One region of the Cellulomonas sp. C5510 genome, then DNA from elsewhere that is predicted to be linked to it. Evidence: riboswitches for the same ligand, from Rfam matches in the RefSeq annotation. Region 1 holds a riboswitch; the other holds the start of a gene.
What was found. Region 1 has a riboswitch for S-adenosylmethionine ahead of K5O09_RS15965 (aminotransferase class V-fold PLP-dependent enzyme). Riboswitches for the same ligand answer to the same signal wherever they lie in the genome.
Positions count from the first base shown of each region.

Region 2: linked by a shared signal. The riboswitch ahead of K5O09_RS00370 (methylenetetrahydrofolate reductase) and the one ahead of K5O09_RS15965 (aminotransferase class V-fold PLP-dependent enzyme) in region 1 are both predicted to bind S-adenosylmethionine.

Region 1 covers NZ_CP081862.1:3,467,669-3,470,866, reverse strand. Annotated here, with positions in the region: gene K5O09_RS15980 (O-succinylhomoserine sulfhydrylase) at 1-348, opposite strand, end outside; gene K5O09_RS15975 (rhodanese-like domain-containing protein) at 345-776, opposite strand; gene K5O09_RS15970 (DUF1737 domain-containing protein) at 773-976, opposite strand; SAM riboswitch class IV at 1,193-1,308, shown strand; gene K5O09_RS15965 (aminotransferase class V-fold PLP-dependent enzyme) at 1,358-2,731, shown strand; gene K5O09_RS19455 (pentapeptide repeat-containing protein) at 2,883-3,198, opposite strand, start outside.
Region 2 covers NZ_CP081862.1:80,365-83,562, forward strand. Annotated here, with positions in the region: gene metE (5-methyltetrahydropteroyltriglutamate--homocysteine S-methyltransferase) at 1-567, opposite strand, end outside; gene K5O09_RS00370 (methylenetetrahydrofolate reductase) at 576-1,625, opposite strand; SAM riboswitch class I at 1,632-1,726, opposite strand; gene K5O09_RS00375 (hypothetical protein) at 1,960-2,232, shown strand; gene K5O09_RS00380 (peptidase C14) at 2,211-3,198, shown strand, end outside.

The DNA of each region.
Region 1 (3,198 bases):
CGACCCCGAGCGGACCAGGGCGGCGAGCGCCGTGAACACCGCGGACATGCCCGACGCGCTGGCGTAGCAGGCCTCGGCGCCCTCGAGCAGCCGCAGCCGCTCCTCGAACGTCGACACCGTCGGGTTGCCGTAGCGGGAGTACAGGAACCGGTCGACCTCGCCCGCGAACGCCGCCTCGGCGTCGGCGGCGCTCTCGTAGACGTAGCCCTGCGTGAGGAACAGCGCCTCGGACGTCTCGCGGAACCCGGACCGGACGGTGCCGCCGCGGACCGCGAGCGTGTCGGGGCGCAGCGACGCCCGGGGGAGCCGCTCGTCGCGCCAGTCGCCGGGTCCGGGCGCGGCCGTCACGCGTCCCGCCACGGCAGGCCCGCGGCGCGCCAGCCGGTGTGCCCGCGGCGCCCGTCCGGGCCGACGTCGCCCTCGAAGCCGGTGAGCACGTTGTAGGCCGGGCCGAGTCCCGCGGCGGTCGCCGTCGTCGCGGCAGCCACCGACCGGACGCCCGAGCGGCACAGGAACACCACCGGGCGCGGCTCGCCCGCGACGACCCCCGCGGCGGCGAGCCCGTCGAGGAACGCCGGGTTCGGGCGGCCGGACCCGTCGGTCCACTCGACGAACGCGGTGCGCTCGTCGCCGTCGGCCAGGTCCGCGGTGTCCGGGACGCCGATCGTCTGCCACTCGCCCTCCGTGCGGACGTCCACGAGGACGGCGCGCGGATCGGACGCCAGCAGGTCCCAGGCCTCCTGCGGGGTGAGGTCACCCGCGTACGGCGCGCTCACAGCGGCCGCACCTGCGCACGTGCCGCGTCGGGCAGCACCACCGCCTGGGCGACCACCACCCGTTCGCCGTCGAACGTCGCGGCGGGGCCGCCGTGCAGCACGTAGCCCTCGTCGAGGGCGGCGCTGACCCGCTCGCAGAACGTGCGGTCGTCCGGGCCGGTCAGCAGCCGGTAGCGCAGGCGGTCGTCGGTCGTCGTCATGCTCTCCTCCATCGGACCTGGCGGAAGCACCCTCGGCCGGCCCGTGCTCGTGGGAGCCCCGGACCGCGGGTTGCTGCGGCGTCGACGAGCCAGATCTCTCGGCCGCTCTGGATGGTGCCGCGATGCTACGCCATGCGCCGGACCCGTGCGGCGGGTGAGGTCGCACTGTGGACGACGGTTGACACCCGCGCGGACCTCCCCGCATCCTCGGGCGTAGGTCATGAGCGCCAGCGCGAAGCCCCGGCTCGCTGGCCGGCAACCCTCCCACCGCGGCGGGGTGCCCCGGGTGACGACCTGGCCGTCCACCGACCGGTGGCCGGCAAGCGCGGGGTCGCCCGGTCGGTGACCGGGCCCCCACCGAGATCCACCGGGGGTCCTCCCATGTCCGTCAGCACCCTGTCCTGCGCCACCGCCCTGCTGCCCGTGGTCGGCGGCGACACGCCCGTCCCGCTGGTCGACGGCCGCTCCGTGCCGTACGCGAACCTCGACTACGCCGCCTCCGCCCCGGCGCTGGAGGCGGTGGCGGCCCGGGTCGTCGAGGTGCTGCCCCTGTACGCGTCGGTGCACCGCGGCGCCGGGTACCTGTCGCAGGTGTCGACCGCTTTGTACGAGGCGTCCCGCGCGGCGGTCGCCCGGTTCGCCGGCGCCCGGCCCGACGACGTCGCCGTCGTCACCCGGAACACCACCGACGCGCTGAACCTGCTGGCGGGCTGCGTCCCGGAGGGCGGGCGGGTGCTCGTGCTGGACGTCGAGCACCACGCGAACCTGCTGCCGTGGGTGCGCTCGGTGCGTGGCTCGGGCCGGGTCGCGACCATCCTGCCGGTGGCGCCGACCGTCGCGGAGACGCTCGCGTCGGTCCGCGCGGAGCTCGCCCGGCAGCCGTACGCGCTCGTCACGGTGACCGGTGCCTCGAACGTCACGGGGGAGGCGCTGCCGCTGGCGTCCGTCGTCGCGCTCGCGCAGGAGGGCGGGGCCCGGGTCGCGGTCGACGGGGCGCAGCTGCTGCCGCACCGGGCGTTCTCGCTGGCGGAGTCGGGGGTCGACTACGTGGCGTTCTCGGGGCACAAGACGTACGCCCCGTTCGGTGCCGGCGCGCTCGTCGGCCGGCGCGACTGGCTGGACGCCGGCACGCCGTACCTCGCGGGCGGCGGTGCGGTCCGGGACGTGCGCACGGACCGCACGCTGTGGCAGCCCGCGCCCGCCCGGCACGAGGGCGGGTCCCCGAACGTGCTCGGGGCGGTGGCGCTCGCGGAGGCGTGCGACGCCCTGTCCGCACTGCCGGACGGCGCGCTCGCCGCGCACGAGACCGCGCTGCGGGACGGGCTGCTCGACGGCCTCGCGACCGTCCCCGGCGTGCGGGTGCTGCGGCTGTGGCCGGACTCCGCCGACCCCGTCGGTGTCGTGTCGTTCACCGTCGGGGAGCACGACCCGGGCCTGGTGGCGGCGTACCTGTCCGCCGAGCACGGCGTGGGTGTGCGCGACGGCCGGTTCTGCGCGCACCCGCTGCTGGCGCGCGTCGGTGTGACGGGAGGCGCCGTCCGCGCGTCCGTCGGGGTCGGGACGACGGCCGCTGTCGTCGACCGGCTGGTCGACGGCCTGCGCGCGTTCGTCGAGCAGGGCCCGCGCGCCCGGTACGAGGTGGTCGAGGGCTGCTGGGCGGTCGCCGGCGACCCGCGCCCACGGCCGGCCGTGACGGGCATCGAGGGCATCGCGGCGACGGCCGCCGCGGCGTGCGGCCCGGCCGTGGAGGACTGAGGACTGTCGGCCCCTTGCCGAGGTGGTCGGCGCGCAGGTCGGAGAGCCCGAGCGGCAGCAGCTCGCCGGAGGCTGCGCGCGGTCGGGCCACCAGGCGGTCGGCGAGCAGGCCGGCCAGCCCCGGACGGCTCGCGGCGGCGCCCGCGCGCCCTCAGCCCACCGTGACGCCGAGGTGGTCGGCGAGGACCTCGGACAGGTCGTGGAGCTGCTCCCGGCTGATCGTCGCGCCTCGTAGGCCGGCGATGCCGTCGAGGCCGGCGAGCTCCGCGCCCCGCAGGTCGGCGTCGCGGAGCTGCGCCCGGGTGACGTCGAGCCGGCCGACGCGGCAGTCCGTGAAGGTCACGCGGGTGGCGCGCACGCCCACGAGGTCCAGGTCGCCGATCGTGCAGCCGGAGAACCGCAGGTCCTGCAGCCGCGAGTCCCGCAGGTTGAGGTAGTCGATCTTGCCGCCCTCGACCGTCACCCGG
Region 2 (3,198 bases), 650 kb from region 1:
GAAGTCCTCCGGGGAGCCCTCCGCCGGCTTCGACAGCGCCAGGAACGTGACCGGGCCGACGAGGACCGGCCGGGTCAGGACGCCCTCCTCGAGGCCCTCCGCGAGCTCGCGGACCGGGCGGTCACCCGCGTAGCGGAACGCCGTCGTCGGGCCGATCTCCGGCACCAGGTAGTGGTAGTTCGAGTCGAACCACTTCGTCATCTCGAGCGGCAGGTCGGCGCCGCGGCCGCGCGCGACCGTCGAGTACCCCGCGAGGTCCAGGCCGCCGTCGGCGGTGAGCAGGTCCGCGAACCGCTCCGGCACGGCGCCGAGCACCGCGGCGGTGTCGAGCACGTGGTCGTAGAACGAGAACGCGCTCGGGATGGCCGGCAGCCGGGTGTCGAGCCCGAGGCCCGCGAGCCGCTCGCGGGTGCGGCGGCGCAGCCCGGCGGCGGTCGCCTCCAGCTCGTCGGCGGTCGTGCGGCCGGCCCAGAACGCCTCGATGGCCTTCTTGAGCTCGCGGCGCGGCCCGATCCGGGGGTAGCCCAGGACGGTGCCGGCGGGGAACGGGTGGGTCAGGTGGGTCATCTCTCGCCTCAGGTGGTCGGGACGGGGGTCGGGGTCGAGGGCGCGCCGGTCGCGACCCGGCTGTGCGCCCGGGGTGCGTCGCCGCCCAGGCCCGCGCCCTCGAGCAGGTCGAGCGCCGGGCCGTGCTGGTTGAACGTGTAGAGGTGGACGCCGGGCGCGCCGCCGTCGAGCACCCGGGCGACCAGGTCCACGCCGAGGCGCGTGCCCGCCCGGTGCCGCCGGGCGACCTCCGCGGGGTCGTCCGGGTCGAAGGCGTCGAGCACCTCGAGGACGGACGCGGGCACGGCCACGCCGGTGAGCTGCTGCACGCGCCGCAGCCGGGCGGGGTCGGTCGTGGGGATGATCCCCGGGACCACCGGGATCGTGACGCCGGCGTCCCGCGCCAGGGCGACCAGCTCCGCGTACGACTCGGCGTCGTAGAACACCTGGGTGATCGCGAAGTCCGCGCCGGCCTGCTGCTTGGCGAGCAGCGCCGCGACGTCCTGCTCGCGGGTGCTTCCGGACCCGGCGTTGCCGCGCGGGAACGCCGCGACCGCGACGGACAGCGGCCGGGTCGCGGCACGGACCGCCTGCGCCGGGCTGGACGCGCACCGCCGCGCCTCGACCTCCCGCAGCAGCGCCACCAGGGCGCTCGCGGTCGGCAGCCCGTCGGGGTGCGGCGCCCACGACCCGTCGGCGGGCGGGTCGCCGCGCAGGGCCAGGAACGCGCGCACGCCCTCGTCGAGGAACTCCTCGACCGTCCGCTCCAGCTCGTCGCGGGACGTCGCGACGCAGGTCAGGTGCGCGATCGGGGTCAGGGACGTCTCGCGGAGCAGGCGCCGCACCAGCGCGCGCGTGGTCTGCCGGGTGCTGCCCGACGCCCCGTAGGTCACCGACACGAAGTCGGGCCGCGCGCCGGCGAGGTGGCGGACGGTCTCCCACAGCCGCGGGGCGGCGTCGGGGTTCCGCGGCGGGAACAGCTCGAACGACACCGTGGGCCGGTCGACGGCACCCAGGCCGTCGGACACGACGTCGTCGCCGGCCGGCGGGACGGGTGCGGGTGCAGGGGTGCCGCTCATCGCTTCGCTCCATCGATCCTGGCGGAAGCACCCTCACCCTCTCGCGAGGGGGGTTGCTGCGACGTCGACGAGCCAGGTCTCTCGGTCGCTCTGGATGGTGCCGCCACGATAGGACGCGCCGGGCCCGCCGTCCACTGCCCCTGACGCGTCACCGACCGGGTCGGCGCCGGGCCGTTGACACCCTCTCCGGGACGGTCCTACGTTCGGCTGGTCGCGGCGCCCACCGGCACGAAGCCGCGGCTGCCCGGAACGGGCGCTCCGCCACCGCACCACCCGCACGCCTCCCGGCACCTCCCACGGACAGTCCGCACCGACTCGTCCTGGAGGTCCTCGCATGCGCACCACCCCCGACGACACCGTCGCTCCCGACCCGTCCGCCACCGACCCGGGCGCTACCGACCCGGGCGCCGACCCGGGCCCGGCGCCCGCGCCCGCCCGCGCGTCCCGCCGCGCGCTCCTGCGCACCGGAGGGGCCGGCCTCCTGGCGTCGGCCGTCGCGCTCGGCGCGGCCCGGACGGCGTCCGCCGCCTCCCCGGTCGCCGCGGGCCCGCGCCGGCCGGCGCGGGCGCCCGCACCACCGGCACCGTGGCCACGGTCGCCGACCTGAAGCGTCTCCAGCCCACCGCGGGCGCCGTCGTCCTCGTCGCGGGGTACGCCGCGCCGGGCGACGGCGGCGGGATGGTGACCCGGTGGGACGCCGCCGCCACCGCGGACGCGAACGGTGGCACGGTGATCGCCTCGGAGCGACGGTCGCGCGGCCGCTGGCTGCTCGTCCACGACGGCGTGCTCGACTTCCGGCAGCTCGGCGTCCTGGACGCGAGCACGCCGGCGGACGACGCGCTCGACGCGATGGTCGGCGACCCGGCGGTGCACCGCATCGAGGCGCACACGGACCTCACCTTCACCCGCCGGCACCGGTTCACCCGGTCCGACCTCGTGCTCGACTTCGGCGGGCACCTGGTGACGACCGAGGGAATCGAGCCCGCCGCGGCCAACGACCCGTTCGCGGCGGTGATGTTCTTCCGGGGGACCGTGACCGACCACGTCGTGACCTCGACGCTGCCGGATGCGCTGCCGGAGCTCGTCGACATCGTGCCGGTGCCCGACTCCGGGGCGTTCGCGGTGGGGGACTGGTACGCCGTGCAGACGGACACCCGGCCCGGGGGCGGCAGCGCCGAGCGCGAGCTGATGTACCTGGTGCAGGTGACGCAGGTGGTCGACGCCACGCACGTGCGGCTCGGCTACAAGACGGGCTGGCCGCTGGCGGCGGGCCGGGTGCTGACGTTCACGCGCGTCGAGCCGGTCCAGCGCGTGACGGTGCAGCGGATGCGGTTCCGCGGGACCGGGACGGACCAGGTGTCGGGCTCGCACCCGGTGGCCTTCGAGTACGCGACGCACTGCGACGTGCACCAGGTCGCCGCGGAGCGCACGTTCTGGCCCGTGGTGATGCGGCGGTGGAACACGTCGTACGTGACGTCGCAGTGCTCCCTGGCCAACCCGGTGAGCGTGACGCTCGGCGGCGCGGGCTACCTCACCCAGCAGATCTCCTGCCTGTACGCGCACGTGGTGGACT